Regions from separate parts of the Virgibacillus halodenitrificans genome, predicted to be linked through region 2. Evidence: a T-box and tRNA genes for the amino acid it is inferred to sense, from the RefSeq annotation. Region 2 holds a T-box; the other holds one or more tRNA genes.
What was found. A T-box is a leader RNA that pairs with one kind of tRNA and senses whether it is charged. The one in region 2 lies ahead of tyrS (tyrosine--tRNA ligase), so its partner is inferred to be a tRNA-Tyr.
Positions count from the first base shown of each region.

Region 1: it encodes a tRNA-Tyr, which carries the amino acid that the T-box ahead of tyrS (tyrosine--tRNA ligase) is inferred to sense. The anticodon was not compared.

Region 1 is NZ_CP017962.1:654,712-660,830, forward strand. Features, by position in the region: rRNA gene BME96_RS03350 (16S ribosomal RNA) at 1-679, shown strand, start outside; rRNA gene BME96_RS03355 (23S ribosomal RNA) at 1,077-3,992, shown strand; rRNA gene rrf (5S ribosomal RNA) at 4,147-4,262, shown strand; tRNA gene BME96_RS03365 (tRNA-Asn) at 4,299-4,373, shown strand; tRNA gene BME96_RS03370 (tRNA-Ser) at 4,376-4,467, shown strand; tRNA gene BME96_RS03375 (tRNA-Glu) at 4,484-4,558, shown strand; tRNA gene BME96_RS03380 (tRNA-Val) at 4,563-4,638, shown strand; tRNA gene BME96_RS03385 (tRNA-Met) at 4,660-4,736, shown strand; tRNA gene BME96_RS03390 (tRNA-Asp) at 4,784-4,860, shown strand; tRNA gene BME96_RS03395 (tRNA-Phe) at 4,899-4,974, shown strand; tRNA gene BME96_RS03400 (tRNA-Tyr) at 4,996-5,080, shown strand; tRNA gene BME96_RS03405 (tRNA-Trp) at 5,103-5,176, shown strand; tRNA gene BME96_RS03410 (tRNA-His) at 5,187-5,259, shown strand; tRNA gene BME96_RS03415 (tRNA-Gln) at 5,285-5,359, shown strand; tRNA gene BME96_RS03420 (tRNA-Gly) at 5,363-5,437, shown strand; tRNA gene BME96_RS03425 (tRNA-Cys) at 5,447-5,520, shown strand; tRNA gene BME96_RS03430 (tRNA-Leu) at 5,528-5,611, shown strand; gene BME96_RS03435 (metallophosphoesterase family protein) at 6,034-6,119, shown strand, end outside.
Region 2 is NZ_CP017962.1:1,413,695-1,419,813, forward strand. Features, by position in the region: gene BME96_RS07435 (acetoin utilization AcuB family protein) at 1-578, opposite strand, end outside; gene BME96_RS07440 (GNAT family N-acetyltransferase) at 579-1,232, opposite strand; gene BME96_RS07445 (transglycosylase domain-containing protein) at 1,673-4,669, opposite strand; T-box leader at 4,786-5,008, shown strand; gene tyrS (tyrosine--tRNA ligase) at 5,101-6,119, shown strand, end outside.

The sequences.
Region 1 (6,119 bases), 760 kb from region 2:
TAACGCATTAAGCACTCCGCCTGGGGAGTACGGCCGCAAGGCTGAAACTCAAAAGAATTGACGGGGGCCCGCACAAGCGGTGGAGCATGTGGTTTAATTCGACGCAACGCGAAGAACCTTACCAGGTCTTGACATCCTCTGCAATCGGTAGAGATACCGAGTTCCCTTCGGGGACAGAGTGACAGGTGGTGCATGGTTGTCGTCAGCTCGTGTCGTGAGATGTTGGGTTAAGTCCCGCAACGAGCGCAACCCTTGATCTTAGTTGCCAGCATTTAGTTGGGCACTCTAAGGTGACTGCCGGTGACAAACCGGAGGAAGGTGGGGATGACGTCAAATCATCATGCCCCTTATGACCTGGGCTACACACGTGCTACAATGGATGGAACAAAGGGAAGCAAAACCGCGAGGTCAAGCAAATCCCATAAAACCATTCTCAGTTCGGATTGCAGGCTGCAACTCGCCTGCATGAAGCCGGAATCGCTAGTAATCGCGGATCAGCATGCCGCGGTGAATACGTTCCCGGGCCTTGTACACACCGCCCGTCACACCACGAGAGTTGGTAACACCCGAAGTCGGTGAGGTAACCTTTTGGAGCCAGCCGCCGAAGGTGGGACCAATGATTGGGGTGAAGTCGTAACAAGGTAGCCGTATCGGAAGGTGCGGCTGGATCACCTCCTTTCTAAGGATTTAGAACGAGGAAACGGAAGACCGACTAAGTTCGCCACGTCCTGTGGCAACGTCGGCATGACCTGCATCCTGCAGGCCCAGGCCTTCGGGTCTTCCGGTAAGGACATACATGGTTGTTTGGTTCAGTTTTGAGAGAGCGAATCTCTCTTTTTGTACCTTGAAAACTAAATAAGAGTAACAACGACATCAAATAAAAAGCTGAGGCGACTGCTCAGCGACGTACGGACTGGACTGACCCGTAGGAGATAAAGGAAACACGATGAATGTAAATGAATCGATGTTGACTTATTGTACGAAGGGGAAGGAAGTCGCGCTAGTCGCTAGGAGCCAAAGCTAGATTTAAATAAAAGCAAGGCTAAGAAATTAGCACGCTTATTCATTGTAAAAATAGTTAAGTGAATAAGGGCGCACGGTGGATGCCTTGGTACTAGGAGCCGAAGAAGGACGGGACTAACACCGATATGTCTCGGGGAGTCGTAAGTAGACATCGATCCGAGAATTTCCGAATGGGGGAACCCACTGTTCGTAATGGAACAGTACGCATAGCTGAATACATAGGCTATGTGAGGCAGACCCGGGGAACTGAAACATCTCAGTACCCGGAGGAAGAGAAAGCAAATGCGATTTCCCAAGTAGCGGCGAGCGAAACGGAATTAGCCCAAACCAGAAAGCTTGCTTTCTGGGGTTGTAGGACACTCCTTTGGAGTTACAAAGGAATTCTTTAGATGAATCGATCTGGAACGATCAGCCACAGCAGGTAAGAGCCCTGTAATCGAAAAGGAATTCTCTCCGGAGTGTATCCTGAGTACGGCGGAACACGAGAAATTCCGTCGGAATCCGGGAGGACCATCTCCCAAGGCTAAATACTCCCTAGTGACCGATAGTGAACCAGTACCGTGAGGGAAAGGTGAAAAGCACCCCGGGAGGGGAGTGAAAGAGAACCTGAAACCGTGTGCCTACAAGTAGTCGAAGCCCGTTTATGGGTGACGGCGTACCTTTTGTAGAATGGACCGGCGAGTTACGATCCCATGCAAGGTTAAGTGGAAGACACGGAGCCGCAGCGAAAGCGAGTCTGAATAGGGCGATTTGAGTATGTGGTCGTAGACCCGAAACCGTGTGATCTACCCATGTCCAGGGTGAAGGTCAGGTAACACTGACTGGAGGCCCGAACCCACGTATGTTGAAAAATGCGGGGATGAGGTGTGGGTAGGGGTGAAATGCCAATCGAACACGGAGATAGCTGGTTCTCTCCGAAATAGCTTTAGGGCTAGCCTCAAGGAATGAGTACTGGAGGTAGAGCACTGATTGGACTAGGGGCCCTCATCGGGTTACCGAATTCAGTCAAACTCCGAATGCCAGCTACTTAGACTTGGGAGTCAGACTATGGGTGATAAGGTTCATAGTCGAAAGGGAAACAGCCCAGACCGCCAGCTAAGGTCCCAAAGTATACGTTAAGTGGAAAAGGATGTGGAGTTGCCCAGACAACCAGGATGTTGGCTTAGAAGCAGCCACCATTTAAAGAGTGCGTAATAGCTCACTGGTCGAGTGACTCTGCGCCGAAAATGTACCGGGGCTAAACGTATCACCGAAGCTGCGGATTGTTCTTACGAACAATGGTAGGAGAGCGTTCCAAGTGCTGTGAAGTCAGACCGTGAGGACTGGTGGAGCGCTTGGAAGTGAGAATGCCGGTATGAGTAGCGAAAAAAGAGTGAGAATCTCTTTCACCGAAAGCCTAAGGTTTCCTGAGGAAGGCTCGTCCTCTCAGGGTTAGTCGGGACCTAAGCCGAGGCCGAAAGGCGTAGGCGATGGACAACAGGTAGATATTCCTGTACCACCTCATGAGCGTTTGAACGATGGGGGGACGCAGTAGGATAAGGAATGCGCACCGATGGATGTGTGCGCCCAAGCAGTGAGAAAGTTGGATAGGCAAATCCGTCCAACAATTTCAAGCTGTGATGGGGAGGGAAATAGAGTACCGAAGTTCCTGATTTCACACTGCCAAGAAAATCCTCTAGTGAGTTCATAGGTGCCCGTACCGCAAACCGACACAGGTAGGCGAGGAGAGAATCCTAAGGTGAGCGGGAGAACTCTCGTTAAGGAACTCGGCAAAATGACCCCGTAACTTCGGGAGAAGGGGTGCTCCTTTAAGGAGGAGCCGCAGTGAATAGGCCCAAGCGACTGTTTAGCAAAAACACAGGTCTCTGCGAAGCCGAAAGGCGAAGTATAGGGGCTGACACCTGCCCGGTGCTGGAAGGTTAAGGGGAAGCGTTAGCTTACGCGAAGCGCAGAACCGAAGCCCCAGTAAACGGCGGCCGTAACTATAACGGTCCTAAGGTAGCGAAATTCCTTGTCGGGTAAGTTCCGACCCGCACGAAAGGTGCAACGACTTGGGCACTGTCTCAACGAGAGACCCGGTGAAATTATACTATGCGTGAAGATGCGCATTACCCGCGACAGGACGGAAAGACCCCGTGGAGCTTTACTGTAGCCTGATATTGAATGTTTGTACAGCTTGTACAGGATAGGTGGGAGCCTTGGAAACCGGAGCGCCAGCTTCGGTGGAGGCATCCGTGGGATACCACCCTGGCTGTACGACCATTCTAACCCAGGGCCGTGATCCGGTCCGGAGACAGTGTCAGGCGGGCAGTTTGACTGGGGCGGTCGCCTCCCAAAAGGTAACGGAGGCGCCCAAAGGTTCCCTCAGAATGGTTGGAAATCATTCGTAGAGTGTAAAGGCAGAAGGGAGCTTGACTGCGAGACCTACAAGTCGAGCAGGGACGAAAGTCGGGCTTAGTGATCCGGTGGTTCCGCATGGAAGGGCCATCGCTCAACGGATAAAAGCTACCCCGGGGATAACAGGCTTATCTCCCCCAAGAGTTCACATCGACGGGGAGGTTTGGCACCTCGATGTCGGCTCATCGCATCCTGGGGCTGTAGTCGGTCCCAAGGGTTGGGCTGTTCGCCCATTAAAGCGGTACGCGAGCTGGGTTCAGAACGTCGTGAGACAGTTCGGTCCCTATCCGTCGTGGGCGTTGGAAGTTTGAGAGGAGCTGTCCTTAGTACGAGAGGACCGGGATGGACACACCGCTGGTGTACCAGTTGTTCCGCCAGGAGCATAGCTGGGTAGCTACGTGTGGCAAGGATAAGTGCTGAAAGCATCTAAGCATGAAGCCCCCCTCAAGATGAGACTTCCCATCACTTCGAGTGAGTAAGATCCCTCAGAGACGATGAGGTTGATAGGTCCGAGGTGGAAGCGTGGTGACACGTGGAGCTGACGGATACTAATAGATCGAGGACTTAACTAATTTTCTTCTTTGATCGTCGTTGTTTTTCTCTTATTTAGTTTTTAGGGTATAAATCATACATATTTACAATAAATACTTGATTTTTTCCTAGAAACAATTATAATAATGATTGTCATGAAAAATTCCTAAGTAACTCGGATCAAGTTTGAAATGGTCTGGTAGCAATAGCGGAGAGGTCACACCTGTTCTCATGCCGAACACAGAAGTTAAGCTCTCCAGCGCCGATGGTAGTTGGGACTTTGTCCCTGCAAGAGTAGGACGCCGCCAGGCATATTCAATAAAAAGTTGATCATTATATTGGATTATTCCACAGTAGCTCAGTGGTAGAGCAATCGGCTGTTAACCGATCGGTCGTAGGTTCGAATCCTACCTGTGGAGCCAATGGAGAGCTGTCCGAGTGGCCGAAGGAGCACGATTGGAAATCGTGTAGGCCGTTACCGCGGCCTCGAGGGTTCGAATCCCTCGCTCTCCGCCACCTTACTTATATTAATGGCCCGTTGGTCAAGCGGTTAAGACACCGCCCTTTCACGGCGGTAACACGGGTTCGAATCCCGTACGGGTCACCAACATGGAGGATTAGCTCAGCTGGGAGAGCACCTGCCTTACAAGCAGGGGGTCGCAGGTTCGAGCCCTGCATCCTCCACCATTAATTTTAAATTATTCACATCGCGGGGTGGAGCAGTTCGGTAGCTCGTTGGGCTCATAACCCAAAGGTCGCAGGTTCAAATCCTGCCCCCGCAACCAAATTAATTCATTGAATGACAATAGCACTTAAGAGTGCAAATTAATATGGTCCGGTAGTTCAGTTGGTTAGAATGCCTGCCTGTCACGCAGGAGGTCGCGGGTTCGAGTCCCGTCCGGACCGCCACTATTATTTAATACCATGTTGGTACTTTACAACTAAATGGCTCGGTAGCTCAGTCGGTAGAGCAAGGGACTGAAAATCCCTGTGTCGGCGGTTCGATTCCGTCCCGAGCCACCATTTTTTTGTCTTTATAAATATGGAGGGGTAGCGAAGTGGCTAAACGCGGCGGACTGTAAATCCGCTCCCTCAGGGTTCGGCAGTTCGAATCTGCCCCCCTCCACCATTTATCTTTTTAACATATAAGTAGGGGTATAGTTTAATGGTAAAACGAAGGTCTCCAAAACCTTTGATGTGGGTTCGATTCCTACTACCCCTGCCATTTTAATATGGCGGCCGTGGCGAAGTGGTTAACGCACCGGATTGTGGCTCCGGCACGCGTGGGTTCAATCCCCACCGGTCGCCCCTTTTAATATTCAATATCTTATATTGGGCTATAGCCAAGCGGTAAGGCATCGGGTTTTGATCCCGTGTATCCTAGGTTCGAATCCTAGTAGCCCAGCCAATTGCGGAAGTAGTTCAGTGGTAGAACACCACCTTGCCAAGGTGGGGGTCGCGGGTTCGAATCCCGTCTTCCGCTCCAATATATTATGGCGGTATAGCCAAGTGGTAAGGCAGAGGTCTGCAAAACCTTTATCACCGGTTCAAATCCGGTTACCGCCTCCATGAACATGCCGGTGTGGCGGAATTGGCAGACGCGCGGGACTCAAAATCCCGTTCCTTCACGGGAGTGTCGGTTCGACCCCGACCACCGGTATCATAGATATAAATACGACGACGTTTTAGCGAAATTTATTCGTTAGAGGGTCGTCTTTTTTGCGTTCATATTACGCAGTATGTGTGTGGCTAGTCTCCTGTCCATTTGTAAACAGGGGCTTTTCTTTGAACGAACGAAGGGGAGTTTTTTTTTATGGTTAAAAATCGAGATATACAAAGAAATAACTCATAAAACATACATCCGCAAAGGCAATAATTGCATTAGCTCTAGTTGATAAATTAAAAGGTTGTTAATTGTAATAAGCGTATTTATATAGAAGAAACGAGGAAACCATCTCTTCGTTTCTAAACTCCTGTCTCTCACAAAATAATTATCTTTACTAAACCTTAATTCACAATTTATTGTCAGTTAATAAATGATTGATAGTATTGAGACAAGACTTACTAAAGGAGGAACTTTGTGTGAAATTTAAAGCTATTTTTAGTACGATTACACTTGGACTAGCACTCATTTTCACTTTTGGTTTTTCTATGAACGTTGTGGAAGG
Region 2 (6,119 bases):
AGCGGATTCATAGTTTGAATACGGAAAACTAGTATCTTATAATTTGGATCATTTTTAAAAGGGTACACCAGGACAGAAATTATATTGGTTTTTCTTTTTCCAAAAACTGCGGTAACCTCAGGTAATATGCCGGGACGATGGGGTACTTTTACTTCAATATGGGAACCTTGTGTGTGTGTACCTGTTAATTGAATTAATGTATGAAGCATATCTTTTTCAGTTACTATCCCAACAAGTTTATTGTTGTCTCTTACCACTGGAAGTGCTGCAAATTCTTCATCATAAAAAACGCGCGCAATTTCCTCTACGAAATCCAGAGGATGTATTGTTATAACGGGTGTGCTCATAATTGTTTGGATTTCATTTTCAAGTTCCTCTGATATTGAATTTGTATCAAATACCGAAGGACTAGCATCGCGAACGTCCCGATCGGAGACGATTCCAATAACTTGATATTCTTCATTCACAATGGGGATATGTCTGATTCTATGCTTTTGCAATAATTGTAAAGCTTCAGCAATGGTAGCAGTTGGCGGCAAAGTAACCACTGATGTTTTCATTATTTCTTCAACTAGCACTTATAATCCCTCCCTCATATTACGATATTGATGTCTTTTCAAAAAACGCAGGGTGTCGAATCTTTCTACAGAGGCCTGGGATACATTTTTGCCAATGCGCACCATTAGACAATTTGCCGGATGGGATATTATTTCAGGATCGTCTGTGGGGGCAGGTACAAGGCCTCCAGCAGCCATCATCTTTTCCATTACTTTCCGATAATCCCAAATACTTAGCCGGGTTCTGTCAAGATCCCAATGCCAGTAATACTCTGTAGAGATAACGATATAATTCTCCATATATTCATCTAACATGGAGACCTTTAATAAATTGGATGCAATTTTCGCCCCCCGATAGGCAGGGATAACTTCTATAGCTCCCAATTCAATGAGTTCTTCCATTTTAAACTCAGACCATCTTTCCAGAGGATCTGGATGTAAATAGGTTACATATCCAACTATCGTGTCTTCTGTACGTGCAATGATAAGGCGTCCTTCCGGGAAATCAGCTATACTTTGGATAGCTTCAAACTGTTTAGGTGCTGGACGGAATGCGGTTAAATGTTCATGAAATTGATATTTTTTTAATTCACCCGAGGATAAAGGACCTTCAATGGTAATTGTTTCGTCTGCTGTGTGCTTAGTTAGGGAATGATAGTTTTTCGTGTGCTCCAATCATTTCACCACCTGTTTAAAATAATGTTTAGATTACTGTACGCTTATGTTCATTATACTAGATAAAGCTATATAATTTTAGTTATTTATGGAATTTGTTGAAATTATCTCACATATGGTATACAAATTTATTATTAAAACTTGATAATTTCTTTATGGCCAAAATATGATTTATTGTTAAAAATTTTGCGTAGTTGGAGGGAAATGCGAAGTAGAGCGGGGACTATCAGCAGCAGAGTGAGATAATCTGCCGGAGAATGAGTTAATCAGCTGCTGAACGAAGCAATCCGCCGGGACCATTTACAAACAACCAAGTTACGTCGCAGTTTATCTATAATCCGTAGTTACTAATGTAGACACATGCGTTATTGAACTAACAAAAAGCCAGCTGTGATATTTATTCACGGCTGGCTTTTTTAAATTATTATGAGTGAAGAGGCTTATGGATTGGCATTTTCCTCGTTATCACCAGTGTTGTTTTCTCCACCATTATTTTCACTTGCTTCTTCTGAGTCTTGTTTCTCTTCATCTGGTTTGGAATCGTTCTGATCTTCCTTATCTTTCTTATCCTTATTTTCATCTTTATTGTCATCAGGTTTTTTTTCATCTTTTTTCTTATCCTGGTCTTTGTCTGGCTTTTCAGGTTCTTTTTTATTTGTATCTCCAACAATCAATTCCTTTGAAGGGGAGGACTCTTTGCCGAAATAATCAACCGCTTTTACTCGATAGATAGCATTTCCGCCTCCAATTGGATAGGATGTGTCTACAGTACTTCCTACAAGGGATAAATCGCCGCCTGCGCTTTCTTTGTAAATACGATAGCCGACCACGTCATTGCTTCCAGACTTACTCCAAGTCAACTTACTACCTGATTTAGAGAGGGAGGAAGGAGCTACAGGAGATTTACCATCATCCTTTATAGCACTTCCAACCTTGCCACCACTTGGTCCGCTAATCTTTTCCCACTTTTCAGTTTCTGTCCTTGGATAAAGCTGGGAAAGATCACTAAGATTATCATAACCATTGCGTTTTAACCATTCTGGATTAAATGCTAAGCCATCACCTTTTACAAATTCGCTTGGCGTGTTAGGCCCTGCTACGACAGCTTTACCATTAACTGTGACATAGCTGCCACCGATCAAACTATCATCCTTTTTAGTTGGAACATATTTGACATTAAACAGGTCAGTTTTAACTAGACCGGCTTTTGCACAAAGTTCGGATGGTAACATTCCTGATATTGCACAATAGCTTCTACTTACAATGCCTTCCGGTTGCTTGAATCTATCAGAAGGGGTAATTAGCTCTGGCTTAATATCTGCAGCGCTATTGATTAATTGTGCCCATAGTTTAATATTACGTTTGCTATAGCTTAGAGACATTCCAGTATTATAAATGGAGTGTGGTGTATCATAGCCAATCCACGTTCCAAACGTCACATTTGGGTTTGTCGCAATAAACCATGCATCTTTATAATCCTGTGATGTACCTGTTTTACCAGCCCAATCAACTCCACCATTGCTTAGCTGTGATCTTAAATAGGCACCAGTTCCTTGGTTAATTACATCACGCATCATATCGACAGTTAGGTACGTTGTTTGTGGTGAGAACACGTCCGTTGGCTTTGTCTCATGTTGATAAATTACATCACCGTCATTTGTAGTTATTTTTTCAATCATATAACCATCAACAAACTTACCGTTATTTCCGAAGGTAGAAAAAGCACTCACATTCTCTTCAACTGTAATTCCTTTTTCAGTAGCTCCAATCGCTAGTGAAGGATATGTTTTTTCTTCTTTGGTTAACGTACTAATTCCCATTTTATCTACTAAATATTCCTTTGCAGGGTTTTCGTGAATCATTCTAGTATATATTTCAGCTGCGGGCATGTTATATGAATTGGTAAGTGCAGTTCTTGCAGATATTATTCCATAATGTCCACCACCGTAGTTACTAGGCTCGTTATAGTCCCAACCCGGCAACTTTTTTGCATAGTCAGCTAGCACAGTACCAGGCTGAATATAGCCTTTCTCCATAGCTGGTGCATAGTCTAGTAATGGTTTAATGGTACTCCCTGGTGATCTGAGCGTTTCAGTAGCATGTCTATTTTGGTTGTCCTTATGCCCACGCCCGCCAACAAAGCTAATTATTTTACCTGTGCTATTTTCTCTTAAAACAGCTCCTGTTTGTACTTTTTCAGTTATTTCAACTGTTTTGCCGGTTTCCGGATTGGTATCCGTAAATGTGCGGTCTGGTCCATAATGTTCGTAGTTCTTTGCTACTTTCTGAAACACGTCGTAAATTTTCTTATCTATAGTAGAATAGATGTGAAAACCATCTGTTTCAATAGAACGTTCAGCAAGAATCGAATATTCTTCATTTAACTTTTTATTCCCTTTCACATCTTCCAAGGTGTAGCCGTCTTTTTCAATCAAGTATTCTTTTATAATATTTTTTGCCCTTTCTTGCAATTCTACAGTCAAGTAAGGGTATTCTTCAATTGGTGATTTTTTACCCTTGGCGAAATCTGACTTAATATCGTATTCCATGGCTTCTTTGTATTGTTTTTCTGAGATATACTCTGCATCATACATTCTATTAAGCACAGATTTCATTCTGTTAATTCCAGGCTGCAAACCGCTTTCTTCTTTTAACCCACCGCCATTTGCAAAAGGTGTATAGGCAGAAGGGCTCTGTGGAAGTCCAGCAAGATATGCAGCCTGAGCCAAGTTTACTTCGTCCGCATTTAATCCAAATATACCTTGAGCCGCTGTTTGAATACCAGCGATGTTTTGACCGGAAGCGTTTCTACCATATGGAACGATGTTTAAATATGCTTCCAAAATCTCGTCTTTTTCAAAGAAACGTTCTAAACGTAGTGCAAGAAGTATTTCTTTTGCTTTTCTCTCAAAAGACACTTCGTTAGTTAAGATTTGGTTTTTAATTAATTGCTGAGTTAATGTACTACCACCAGTCTTTACATCGGAATTAAGAGCTTCCTGCATGATAGCTCTGACAATTGCTTTAGGAACTACTCCTTTATGTTCTTCAAAATATTCATCTTCTGTAGCGATTACTGCATCAATTAAGGTTGGGGATATTTTATCTAACGAGGTTTCTTCTCTATGTATGTCGGATCGCACATCACCCAAATAAATTTTATCGGCAAAATAGAGACTCGTAGTTTCTTCATAATTATAGATGTCTTTTTTCATCGCTTCTTTGCTTCGAATTGGTTCATCTTTTACTAGTGAGGCAAAGTAGCCAGCTCCAATTCCACCTGCAAAGAACATGCCTATGAAACTAATAATCAAAAAGAAAAGAATAACATTCCAAACTACATCATATGTAACTCGAGAAGACTTTTGAACCTTTCCTGTTTTCCATAAGTGTTTAACTTTCTTGCTATATTTTTGAAATAATTGCTTGAAATCCATAGCAAAACCTCCTAAATTCAAGTACTATTATAGCATAATTAAAATTAAGGGGTATACAAAATTTATAAGAGCCTTGCATTTAAAAATGGAATATGGTATTAATAAATGTACTATATTATTTTGCAATGAAGGAATTACAGTAGTTATGCAGATCACTGTTTAAGAGACCTGACGGTTGGTGGAAGTCAGGACAAATTTGCAGGCGAATTACAATCTGGAGCATACTTTCCTTTCATCTTTATACAGATAACTGGAAAGCGGTGGAAACATCGTTAACAATCCTAAGTGGCAAATTTATTTGCAACAAGGGTGGTACCGCGTGTTAAACTCGTCCCTTTTCTATAGGGAGGAGTTTTTTTATTTGGCTATTTTTTTAACAGTAGACCTACAAAAGTAATTGCAATTAATTTTATGATGGAGTGTGAGGAAGAATGGATATTTTGCAGGACTTAGAAAAAAGAGGTTTAATTCATCAAACAACGGATAGAGAAGGACTGGAAAAACACTTGGCAGAAAACCAAGTTACCTTATATTGTGGATTTGATCCAACAGCAGACAGCCTTCATATTGGCCATCTGTTACCAATTACTATGTTAAAAAGATTCCAAAAAGCCGGGCATAAACCAATTGCGCTTGTTGGTGGTGGTACCGGTATGATAGGCGATCCAAGTGGTCGTACTAGTGAGCGTTCTTTGAATGAAGCTCATGTAGTTAAAGGGTTTAGTGAAAAAATAAAGCAGCAAATAGCTAAACTTGTTGAGTTTAATCAAGGAGATAATCCTGTAGTTGCACGTAACAATCATGATTGGTTATCCAATATGACTATTATTGATTTTCTTAGAGATGCAGGAAAGCATTTTGGGATAAACTATATGCTCGCAAAAGAATCTGTATCGGCAAGAATCGAGCAGGGAATCACGTACACAGAATTCAGTTATATGATTTTGCAATCTCTTGACTTTCTTAAGCTATATGAACAAGAGAACTGTACGCTGCAAATAGGCGGAAGTGATCAATGGGGAAATATTACAGCAGGCATGGAACTTATTCGTCGATCTCGCGAGCAGGAAAGCGATGAAATTAAGGTATTTGGTCTTACGGTTCCTTTAATTACGAAAGCGGATGGGACAAAGTTTGGAAAGACAGCAGGCGGCGCTGTGTGGCTTGATCCGGAAAAAACATCTCCCTATGAATTCTACCAATTTTGGGTTAATACAGATGATCGAGATGTAATTAAGTTCCTACGTTACTTCACATTTATTTCTGATGAAGAGATGGCTGAACTGGAAAGTGAAGTTAAAGACCAACCTGAAAAAAGGGTAGCTCAACGAAGATTAGCTGAGGAAATGACTAAAGAGGTTCATAGTCAGGAGGCTCTTGAACAGGCACAGAAAATTTCAGCCGCATTATTCAGTGGAGATATCAAACAATTAACTGCAACAGAAATTAA